Regions from separate parts of the Streptomyces sp. NPDC002776 genome, predicted to be linked through region 3. Evidence: riboswitches for the same ligand, from Rfam matches in the RefSeq annotation. Region 3 holds a riboswitch; each other region holds the start of a gene.

Region 1 (3,267 bases), on a different contig from region 3:
GTCGGTGCGTGCCGCTGGAGCGCTCGGTGTGCACGGCCGTGATCGCCCGCGCGCGTTCGCTGTCGCCGCGGGCCACCGCGTCCACGATCGCCCCGTGCTCCGCCCAGGCGTCCACGGGGGCGGCCGACGCCTCCACCGAGTACATCCAGGCGATCTTGTGCCGCAGCTGGGTCAGCATCGAGGTCAGGGCGGGGCTGCCGGAGGCCTGGGCGAGCGTCTCGTGGAACCAGCCGCCCAGGGAGCGCAGATCCTCGCTGTTGCCCCGCCTGGCCCGCTCCTGACCGAGCCGCACCAGGCCGCGCAGCACCTTCAGATGTGCCTCGGTGCGCCGCTGGGCAGCCCGGGCGGCGCCGAGCGGCTCCAGCAGCGAGCGCATCTCCAGCAGGTCGGCGGCCTCCTGCTCGGTCGGTTCCGCGACGCACGCGCCCGCGTGCCGCCGGGTCACCACGAAGCCCTCCGCCTCCAGCGTGCGCAGGGCCTCCCGGACGGGGACGCGCGAGACGCCGTAGCGGCGCGCGAGCAGTTCCTCGGTGAGTCGGCTGCCGCGCTCGTAGACACCGGCGACGATGTCGTCCCGGATCGCCGTGCATACCGAGTGCGCCGGAATACGCATGACCCGACCTCCGCTTTAATCCCCGTGAAACGTCGACAACTGACGTGTGTTCAGTGACTCTATTCCAATGAGCCGGAATTTCCGAAGGGGGGACGGAATCCATGCATATTTTTTGGACAGCGGGGGGTCGCAAACGCCAAAACCCCGGCTCGGTGAGCCGGGGTCCGGGCAGCGCGGGGCGGGTGCCGTCAGATGTTCACGCCGTGCGAGCGGAGGTAGGCGACCGGGTCGATGTCCGAGCCGTACTCCGCGCTCATGCGGGCCTCGAAGTGCAGGTGCGCCCCGGTGACGTTGCCGGTCGCGCCGGAGACGCCTATCTGCTGGCCCGGGGTGACGCTCTGGCCGACCGAGACGCCGACGGACGACAGGTGCCCGTACTGGGTGTACGTGCCGTCGTGCATCTTGATGACGACCTGGTTGCCGTACGCCCCGCCCCAGCCGGCCTCCACGACGGTGCCCATGCCGACCGAGCGGACGGGGGTGCCGGTGGCGGCGTGGAAGTCGACGCCGGTGTGGGTGCCGGAGGACCAGACGGCGCCGCCGGCCTTGTAGCTCGTCGAGACGTAGGAGCCGGAGATCGGGGAGACGAAGGTGTTCAGGCGCTTGCGCTCGGCCTCGCGGGCGGCGCGCTCCTTGGCCTCGCGGGCCTTCTCGGCCGCCTCGGCGGCCCTCTTGCGGGCGGCCTCCTCGGCCGCCTGCTTCGCCGCCGCCTCGTCGGCGGCCTGCTGCTGGGCGGCGGCCTGGGCGTCGATCTGCTGGGCGACCGAGTCGCCGATGGTGATGACGGGGGTGAGACCGGTCTGCTCGGGCGCGGCCTCCGCGGCGAGCGCCGGGCTCGCGAGGGTGCCGATGACGCCGGTGGTGGTGAGGGCCGCGACACCCGCCGCGCGGGCGGTGGTGCGCTGCATCCGGCTGGGACGTCGGTGCTTCCCGGTGGCGCGCGTGAACGCCATGTAGTGGCTGGTCCTTTCCTTCCCTCTCGCCTACCGGGTTAGCTGACGGGTTCGGAGCAGGAAGGTCTCCTACGGACCCCCTCGCTCACGCGCGGGCGTCCGATTCACCCCAGGGACTGCGATGGGTCCCCGGCTCCCCTGGCTCGCGCCGTACGGGGACTCGGCGATGACTGTCCGGTGCCGCGGGTGCGGCGCACTGCCTGACGAACAGCCCGGATGACGCTAAACGCCGCAACTTTCAATCCCCAAACGGATCGCGGTTTTTGTAGCGCACGCCACAGAGCAGACAGGCAACCTCTCCCTCAAATCGGACATGGAAGGGCCCTGGTGACGCTTCCGTCACCAGGGCCCCACACGCGCGTGACAGCACGTTCACATCCGAGGGTGTCTCTACTCGGCCGTCACGACGGTGACTTCACCGATTCCGAGGGGCTCGACGGCCTTCTTGATCTGCGCCGCGTCGCCGACGAGCACGGTCACCAGCCGGTCCACCGGGAAGGCGCTGACGACGGCCGCGGTGGCCTCCACGGTGCCGGTCTCGGCGAGCCGGCGGTAGAGCGTGGCCTGGTAGTCGTCCGGCAGGTGCTGCTCCACTTGGTCGGCCAGGGTGCTCGCCACGGCGGCGGCCGTCTCGTACTTCAGCGGCGCCACCCCGACGAGGTTCTGTACGGCGACGTCCCGCTCGGCGTCGGTGAGCCCGCCCTCGGCGAGGGTGCGCAGCACCCTCCACAGGTCCTCGAGCGCGGGACCGGTGTTGGGGGTGTCGACGGAGCCGCTGATGGCGAGCATCGCCGCGCCGGTGCCGTCGGGGGTGGAGCGCAGCACCTGCCCGAAGGAGCGCACCCCGTAGGTGTAACCCTTCTCCTCCCGCAGAACGCGGTCCAGGCGGGAGGTGAGGGTGCCGCCGAGGCAGTAGGTGCCGAGGACCTGCGCGGGCCACACGCGGTCGTGCCGGTCGGGGCCGACGCGGCCGATCAGCAGCTGCGTCTGGACGGCGCCGGGGCGGTCCACGATGACGACCCGGCCGGTGTCGTCGGCGGTGACCGGGGGCACCGGCCGGGGTTCGGCGGCGGAGCCGGTCCAGGAGCCGAGGGTGTCGGCGAGGAGCGCGTCGAGGTCGGTGCCGGTCAGGTCGCCGACGACCACGGCGGTGGCCGTGGCGGGGCGCACATGGCGCTCGTAGAAGGCGCGTACGGCCGCGGAGTCGATGGCGGCGACGGTCTCCTCGGTGCCCTGGCGCGGGCGGGACATGCGCGAGGTCGCCGGGAAGAGCTGCCGGGACAGCTCCTTGGCGGCGCGCCGGGAGGGGTTGGCCAGCTCGTGCGGGATCTCGTCCAGCCGGTTGCGGACCAGCCGTTCGACCTCGCTGTCGGCGAACGCGGGCGCCCTGAGGGCGTCGGAGAGCAGCCCGAGCGCCTTGGGCAGGCGGGAGACCGGCACTTCGAGGGAGAGCCGGACGCCGGGGTGGTCGGCGTGCGCGTCGAGGGTGGCGCCGCAGCGCTCCAGCTCGGCGGCGAACTCCTCGGCGGAGTGCTTGTCGGTGCCCTCGGAGAAGGCCCGCGCCATGACCGTGGCGACGCCGTCCAGACCGGCCGGCTCGGCCTCCAGGGGCGCGTCCAGCAGGATCTCGACGGCGACGACCTGCTGGCCGGGGCGGTGGCAGCGCAGGACCGTCAGGCCGTTGTCGAGGGACCCGCGCGT
Region 2 (3,267 bases), on a different contig from region 3:
TCTTCGCGGGCTTCGAGACCACGGTCAACCTGATCGGCAACGGCACCTTCGCCCTGCTGACCCACCCCGACCAGCGGGCCCGCCTCCAGCAGTCCCTCGCCGCACAGGAGACGGCCCTCCTCGAAACCGGCGTGGAGGAACTCCTCCGCTACGACGGCCCCGTAGAACTCGCCACCTGGCGCTTCGCCACGCAGCCGCTCACCGTCGGGGGCCAGCACATCGCCCCGGGCGACCCGGTCCTCGTCGTGCTCGCCGCCGCCGACCGGGACCCCGAGCGGTTCGCCGACCCCGACACGCTCGACCTCTCCCGCCGCGACAACCAGCACCTCGGCTACGGCCACGGCATCCACTACTGCCTCGGCGCCCCGCTCGCCCGCCTGGAGGGCCAGACCGCACTGGCCACCCTCCTGCGCCGCCTCCCGGACCTCCGGCTCGCGGTGGAACCGGACGAGCTGCGCTGGCGCGGCGGCCTCATCATGCGCGGACTGCGCACCCTCCCGGTCGAGTTCACCCCGGTCGAGTTCACCCCGAGCGACTGAGCCGGCCGCCTCGACGGACCGTCAGGTCAAACCTGACACACCCTCAAGTCTGTGATCTTCACGTGATCTGCGCGGCATTAACTTGTGACAAGTGATCGTCTGCCGATACGTTCACTCGTCAGCGCGGCGCCTCGCGTCAACGGCGCCGCGCCGGTCCCCGCTGTCTTCGAAAGGCCCTCGCATGCTCTCCGGGAACGGTCGTCACCGTCGCCCCCGCCAGGCCCCGGCTCTCCTCGTCGCGGCCGGAGTGACCGGCTCCGCCATCGCCATCCCGCTCCTCGGCGCCTCGGGCGCCAGCGCGGCCGAGGGCACCACCTGGGACCGGGTCGCGGAGTGCGAGAGCGGTGCCTCCTGGAGCGAGGACAGCGGCAACGGCTACTACGGCGGCCTCCAGATCACCCAGGAGAACTGGGAGCGGTACGGCGGCACGCGGTACGCCGCCTCCGCGGACCAGGCCAGCCGCTCCCAGCAGATAGCCGTCGCCGAGCGCATCCTCGCCGACCAGGGCCTCGCCGCCTGGCCGACCTGCGGCCCGCTCTCCGGTCTCGACACCGAGTCGGGTTCGGTCGACATCGACACCGGCGTCGCGGAGGATGAGTCCGCTTCGCCCGAATCGTCGGAGTCCGCCAACTCCTCCGGCTCATCTGATTCGTCCGGTCTGCTGGACCCGCTCGACGGCGATTCCGCGGATTCGGAGCCCAGCTCCTCCCCGTCGACCGAGGCCACGGACAACTCGAACAACTCAACCAAGTCGGACAAGTCCTCCGAATCCACGGAGTCCGCCGAGTCGGTCGAGTCGTCACAATCCTCCGATACTGCCCCCTCCGTGGAGGCCGACAGTGAGTCCTCGGCCACTCCCGGGCGGGACAACCCGGACAACTCCGGCCGGATCGAGGGTGATTCCGCCCTCACCGACACCGGCTCCAGCGGCACCGGGCGCCACCGCGGCGAACCCGCCGACGAGAGCGCCGGCCGCAGCGGCGAGGAAGGCGCGTCGGACGGCTCGTACGTCGTCCGGGCCGGCGACAGTCTCGTCGGCATCGCCGACTCCCTTGACGTGAACGGCGGATGGCGCGGGCTCTACGCCGCCAACCAGGAGACCGTCGGCACCGATCCGGACCTCATCATCCCCGGTCAGACCCTTGAAGTAGGGGTCGAACCGGGCGAAAAGCAGCGGTAGTTCACGTCACGCTTCGCGCTGAATGTCCGGTTTGGCGAAAGTGTGGGATGAGTCTCAGAAGCCCTGATCGTCTTTGAAATTCGGCGGATCGCGTGTCTACCGTCGGGACCGCTCGTCAACACGAGCCCCGGCTGCCGCAACGCCGAATCCTGCCAGCGGCCGTACGGGAACAGTCGTCGCGTCATGCGCCGCAGGCAGGAGCGGGGGACCCAAGGTAGGCGCCGGGTCCGGCAGTCGAGGCGACTCGACACCGGAACCGGCTTGGGGTGAAGCCGCGCACCGCGAGGTGCACGGCCGGGCAACTCAACCGGCCCGAACCCGACAGCTCACCTCGCAGGCGTCGGTGAGGGGATCCACCATGCTGTTTTCCGGCAAGGGCAAGCACCGTCGTCCGTCCAAGGCCACTCGCGCCATCGCCATCGCCGGTGTCACCGGCGCCGCCGTCGCCGCTCCGCTGATGGCGGCCGGCAACGCCTCCGCCGCCACCGCCGCCGAGTGGGACGCCGTCGCCCAGTGCGAGTCCGGCGGCAACTGGTCCATCAACACCGGCAACGGCTACTACGGCGGCCTGCAGTTCTCGGCCTCCACCTGGGCCGCGTACGGCGGCACCCAGTACGCCTCCACCGCCGACCAGGCCAGCAAGGCCCAGCAGATCGAGATCGCCGAGAAGGTGCTCGCCGGTCAGGGCAAGGGCGCCTGGCCGCACTGCGGCACCGGCCTGTCGAGCGCCGCCTACACGGGCGGCTCCGGCACCGGCTCCAGCACCGGCTCCTCCTCCGAGAGCGGCACCGAGACCTCCACCCGCTCGACCGAGGAGCAGTCCGCCTCGCGTTCGACCGAGCGTCCGGCGCAGAAGCAGAAGACCGTCACCACCCCGACCGGCAAGAAGGTCAAGAAGGGCGACGGCGAGTACAAGGTCGCCACGGGTGACACCCTCAGCACCATCGCCGAGGAGAACGACGTCAAGGGCGGCTGGGAGAAGCTCTTCAAGCTGAACAAGGACATCGTGGCGGATGCCGACCTGATCTACCCCGGTCAGCAGCTGCACCTCAAGTAGTCCCGTAGCCGAACCACAGCGCGCTCATAGACGCCTGGTTCACACTGAAGACCTCGTGCGGGCCACCCCCGTCCCCACGAGCACCCCGCTCCGGTGCGTGTTCCCCCGTACGCACCGGAGCGGGGTTTTCTTTTCCGGTATGTCACCGTCCCTTTGTTCCGCTGCCGAACAATGGGTACCGTCTGTCCTTGTCCACGGGACGGTCGGTCGGCTGGCCTACGTCCCGCAGGCGGATAGGCTCTAGTCGCAAGGCTCACGTGCCCCGCACTTCCAGCGTCACATCCCAAGAAGGAGATGCTCGTGCCGTCCATCGACGTCGTCGTAGCCCGGGAAATCCTGGACTCCCGAGGCAACCCCACGGTCGAGGTCGAGGTCGGCCTCGACGACGGCAGCACGGGTCGTGCCGCCGTTCCGTCCGGCGCTTCCACCGGCGCCTTCGAGGCCATCGAGCTCCGCGACGGTGACCCCAACCGCTACCACGGCAAGGGTGT
Region 3 (3,267 bases):
CGCCAGGGCGATCAGGGAGAGGATCTCGTGCCCGGTGAGGTGCAGGCCGACCGACACGATGCCGGTCGCCATCACCGCCGCCCCGGCCGCCGGAGGACGCAGCGCCCACCAGGCGCGAAGTGAGCGGAGCGCGAGGGAGCCGGACATGCGCCGATGCTAAGGAGCGCGGCGCGGCCGGCGAGGGGGCACGCGCGCGTGGGCGGGGAAACGGGGCACCGAATCACCCCCGCGCGCGTGCCGCGTCGATCAGGCCGGCCGGACCACGCTGTGGATCGAGCCCTCGCCGTCGTAGTAGACCGACTCCTCGCGGACGTACGTGCCGGGCTTCGGGGCGTGGATCATCATGCCGTTGCCGATGTAGATGCCCACGTGGGTTACGTCGTCGTAGAAGAAGACGAGGTCACCGGGGAGGGCGTTGGCGAGGGAGACCGTCGTGCCGGCCTCGACCTGGTCGTACGTGGTGCGCGGCAGGGAGATGCCCGCCGCGTTCCAGGCGGCCTGGGTCAGCCCCGAGCAGTCGTAGGAGTCGGGGCCCGTGGCGCCCCAGACGTACGGCTTGCCGATCTGCGCGCGGGCGAAGGCGATCGCCTTCTCGGCCTTCGTGGCGTAGGAGGAGTCCGCGGTGGCCTCGGAACCGGTGCTGCCGGTGGAGGTCTCCGTCGCACCGGAGGAGGGGCCGCTCTGCTGCTGGGCCGCCGCCTTTGCGGCCTCCTCGCGGCGCTGTTCCTCCGCCGCCTGCTGATCGGCCAGCTCGGCGGCCTTGCGCGCGGCCTCCTCCTGGCGCTTGCGCTCGATCGCGGCGAGCCGCGCCTTCTCCTCCGCCGTCAGCTGCGACAGCAGCTCCCGCGCGTCGGCGAGCTTCTTCTGGACCGTGGACTTGGCGGTCTTCAGATCGGTCTGCGACTCGTTCAGCGTTTGGAGGCTCTCGGTGGCCTCCTTGCGCTTCTTCATCGTCGCCGACTGCTCGGTGATGTAGTCGTCGACCGCTTCCTTCTGGCGGCCGGTCATCCGGCTCATCAGCTGGGTCTGGTCGAAGTAGTCCTGCGGGGTATCGGCGAGCAGGAAGGTCGCGGTGTCGGGGGCGGCGGCGCCGGTGCGGTACTGGGCGGCGGCGAAGGACCCGAGTTCCTCCCGCGCGTCGTTGAGCTTCTGGGTGCGCTCGGCGACGTCGTCGAGAAGGGTGTCGACCTGCTTGCGCTGCTTGGTGGTCCGCTCCTTGGCGGCGTTGTACTTCTCGGTCGCCGTCTCCGCCTGCCGGTAGAGGTCGTCGACCTTCTTCTCGACCTCTTCGAGGCTCGGCTTGTCGTCCGTGGCCGGGTTGGCGTTGGCCGTCTGGGACAGCAGGGCCACGGAGGTGAGGGCGGCCGTGGCAAGGGCGGGGGTCCGTATGCCTGCTACGCGCGTACCCGCGGGACGCGACTTGCGGTGCGACGCCAAGGGAGGCGACTCCTTCCAATGGTCCGCCTACCGAGTTAGCTGTCGGGTTCGGGCGGGTGGTTAGGAAGGGTTGCCCTACGACCGTGTCCCGTGCGGGAGTCGGGTCGATTCACCCCAATGTCGGTGGGTCCCCGGCTCGGCTGCCTGGGCGGCAGCGGACTCGGCGGAGGCCGCGCGGCCCGGCGAGGTTCGCCGGTGGGGGTCGTACGGCCTGTGCGGCACGGTAGCCAACTCGTGTGGCGCCTGTGAAGGTTGATGGGTGATATGCCCGATACATTTTCGTGACCTTGGGTCAGGGCATCGGCCGTCGTGATCGATCTGGCCGGATCTGCGGCGACCTGTCCGTCGGCCGGCTCCCGTCCGACGCTGTGACCAAGGTCTCCGCCGCAGGTGTACGGGGGTGAAGGCCCCCTGCCCGGCGGGCGTGACGCGACGATCCCCGGCCGCCGATCCGGGGGATGTTCTCAGGGCGGCGGCGGGCTGTCAGTGGGGAGCCCTAGACTCGGAGAGCGATGAGCAGCCTCTTTGACGACAGCTTCCTGGCGGACCTCCAGGCCCCTCGGGCCCATGCGGAGGAACCCCCGCCGCCGCCCGAGGACGATCACGCTCCGGAGTCGGTTCCGGACGATCTGTTCGGCGGGAAGTTCGACGTGCCCCCGGACCGGGACGCCTACTACCGCGACGGCGCCCCGCGCCCGGCCCTCGACGCGGCCGCGCTCATCGAGGGGCTGAACGAGAACCAGCGCGCGGCCGTCGTGCACTCCGGCACCCCGCTGCTCATCGTGGCCGGCGCGGGCTCCGGCAAGACGCGCGTGCTCACCCACCGCATCGCCCATCTGCTCGCCGCGCGGAACGTGCACCCCGGGCAGATCCTCGCGATCACCTTCACCAACAAGGCCGCGGGCGAGATGAAGGAGCGCGTGGAGCAGCTCGTCGGCCCGCGGGCGAACGCGATGTGGGTGATGACCTTCCACAGCGCGTGCGTGCGGATCCTGCGGCGCGAGTCGAAGAAGCTCGGCTTCACCTCCTCCTTCTCGATCTACGACGCCGCCGACTCCAAGCGCCTGATGGCCCTGGTCTGCCGTGACCTGGACCTCGACCCCAAGCGCTTCCCGCCGAAGTCCTTCAGCGCCAAGATCTCGAACCTGAAGAACGAGCTGATCGACGAGGAGGACTTCGCCGCCCAGGCCTCCGACGGCTTCGAGAAGACCCTCGCCCAGGCCTACGCGCTCTATCAGTCCCGCCTGCGCGAGGCGAACGCGCTGGACTTCGACGACCTGATCATGACGACGGTCCATCTGCTGCGCGCCTTCCCGGACGTCGCCGAGCACTACCGCCGCCGCTTCCGGCACGTCCTCGTCGACGAGTACCAGGACACCAACCACGCCCAGTACGCGCTCGTGCGCGAGCTGGTGGGCACCGCCGAGCACCCCGTCGACGTACCGCCCGGCGAGGACGACCTGCAGCCCGCCGAACTCTGCGTCGTCGGTGACGCCGACCAGTCGATCTACGCCTTCCGCGGCGCGACCATCCGCAACATCCTCCAGTTCGAGGAGGACTACCCGGACGCGACGACGATCCTGCTGGAGCAGAACTACCGCTCCACCCAGACGATCCTCACCGCCGCCAACGCCGTCATCGAGCGCAACGAATCCCGCCGCCCCAAGAACCTGTGGACCAACGCGGGCGCGGGCGCGCGCATCACCGGCTATGTCGCCGACACCGAGCACGACGAGGCGCAGTTCGTCGCCGACGAGATAGACCGCCTCACCGACGCGGGCGACGCGAAGGCCGGCGACGTCGCCGTCTTCTACCGCACCAACGCCCAGT

The links. Region 3 has a riboswitch for cyclic di-AMP ahead of ACWD11_RS02345 (NlpC/P60 family protein). Riboswitches for the same ligand answer to the same signal wherever they lie in the genome.
Region 1: linked by a shared signal. The riboswitch ahead of ACWD11_RS18885 (M23 family metallopeptidase) and the one ahead of ACWD11_RS02345 (NlpC/P60 family protein) in region 3 are both predicted to bind cyclic di-AMP.
Region 2: linked by a shared signal. The riboswitch ahead of ACWD11_RS30165 (transglycosylase family protein) and the one ahead of ACWD11_RS02345 (NlpC/P60 family protein) in region 3 are both predicted to bind cyclic di-AMP.

Annotation. Positions count from the first base shown of each region.
Region 1 covers NZ_JBSFVG010000008.1:274,420-277,686, forward strand. The annotation lists gene ACWD11_RS18880 (GntR family transcriptional regulator) at 1-613, opposite strand, end outside; gene ACWD11_RS18885 (M23 family metallopeptidase) at 802-1,566, opposite strand; cyclic di-AMP (ydaO/yuaA leader) riboswitch at 1,579-1,742, opposite strand; gene ACWD11_RS18890 (M16 family metallopeptidase) at 1,957-3,267, opposite strand, start outside.
Region 2 covers NZ_JBSFVG010000020.1:27,940-31,206, forward strand. The annotation lists gene ACWD11_RS30155 (cytochrome P450 family protein) at 1-539, shown strand, start outside; gene ACWD11_RS30160 (transglycosylase family protein) at 721-1,719, shown strand; cyclic di-AMP (ydaO/yuaA leader) riboswitch at 1,896-2,074, shown strand; gene ACWD11_RS30165 (transglycosylase family protein) at 2,078-2,776, shown strand; gene eno (phosphopyruvate hydratase) at 3,077-3,267, shown strand, end outside.
Region 3 covers NZ_JBSFVG010000001.1:516,346-519,612, reverse strand. The annotation lists gene ACWD11_RS02350 (tellurite resistance/C4-dicarboxylate transporter family protein) at 1-147, opposite strand, end outside; gene ACWD11_RS02345 (NlpC/P60 family protein) at 247-1,437, opposite strand; cyclic di-AMP (ydaO/yuaA leader) riboswitch at 1,445-1,598, opposite strand; gene pcrA (DNA helicase PcrA) at 1,950-3,267, shown strand, end outside.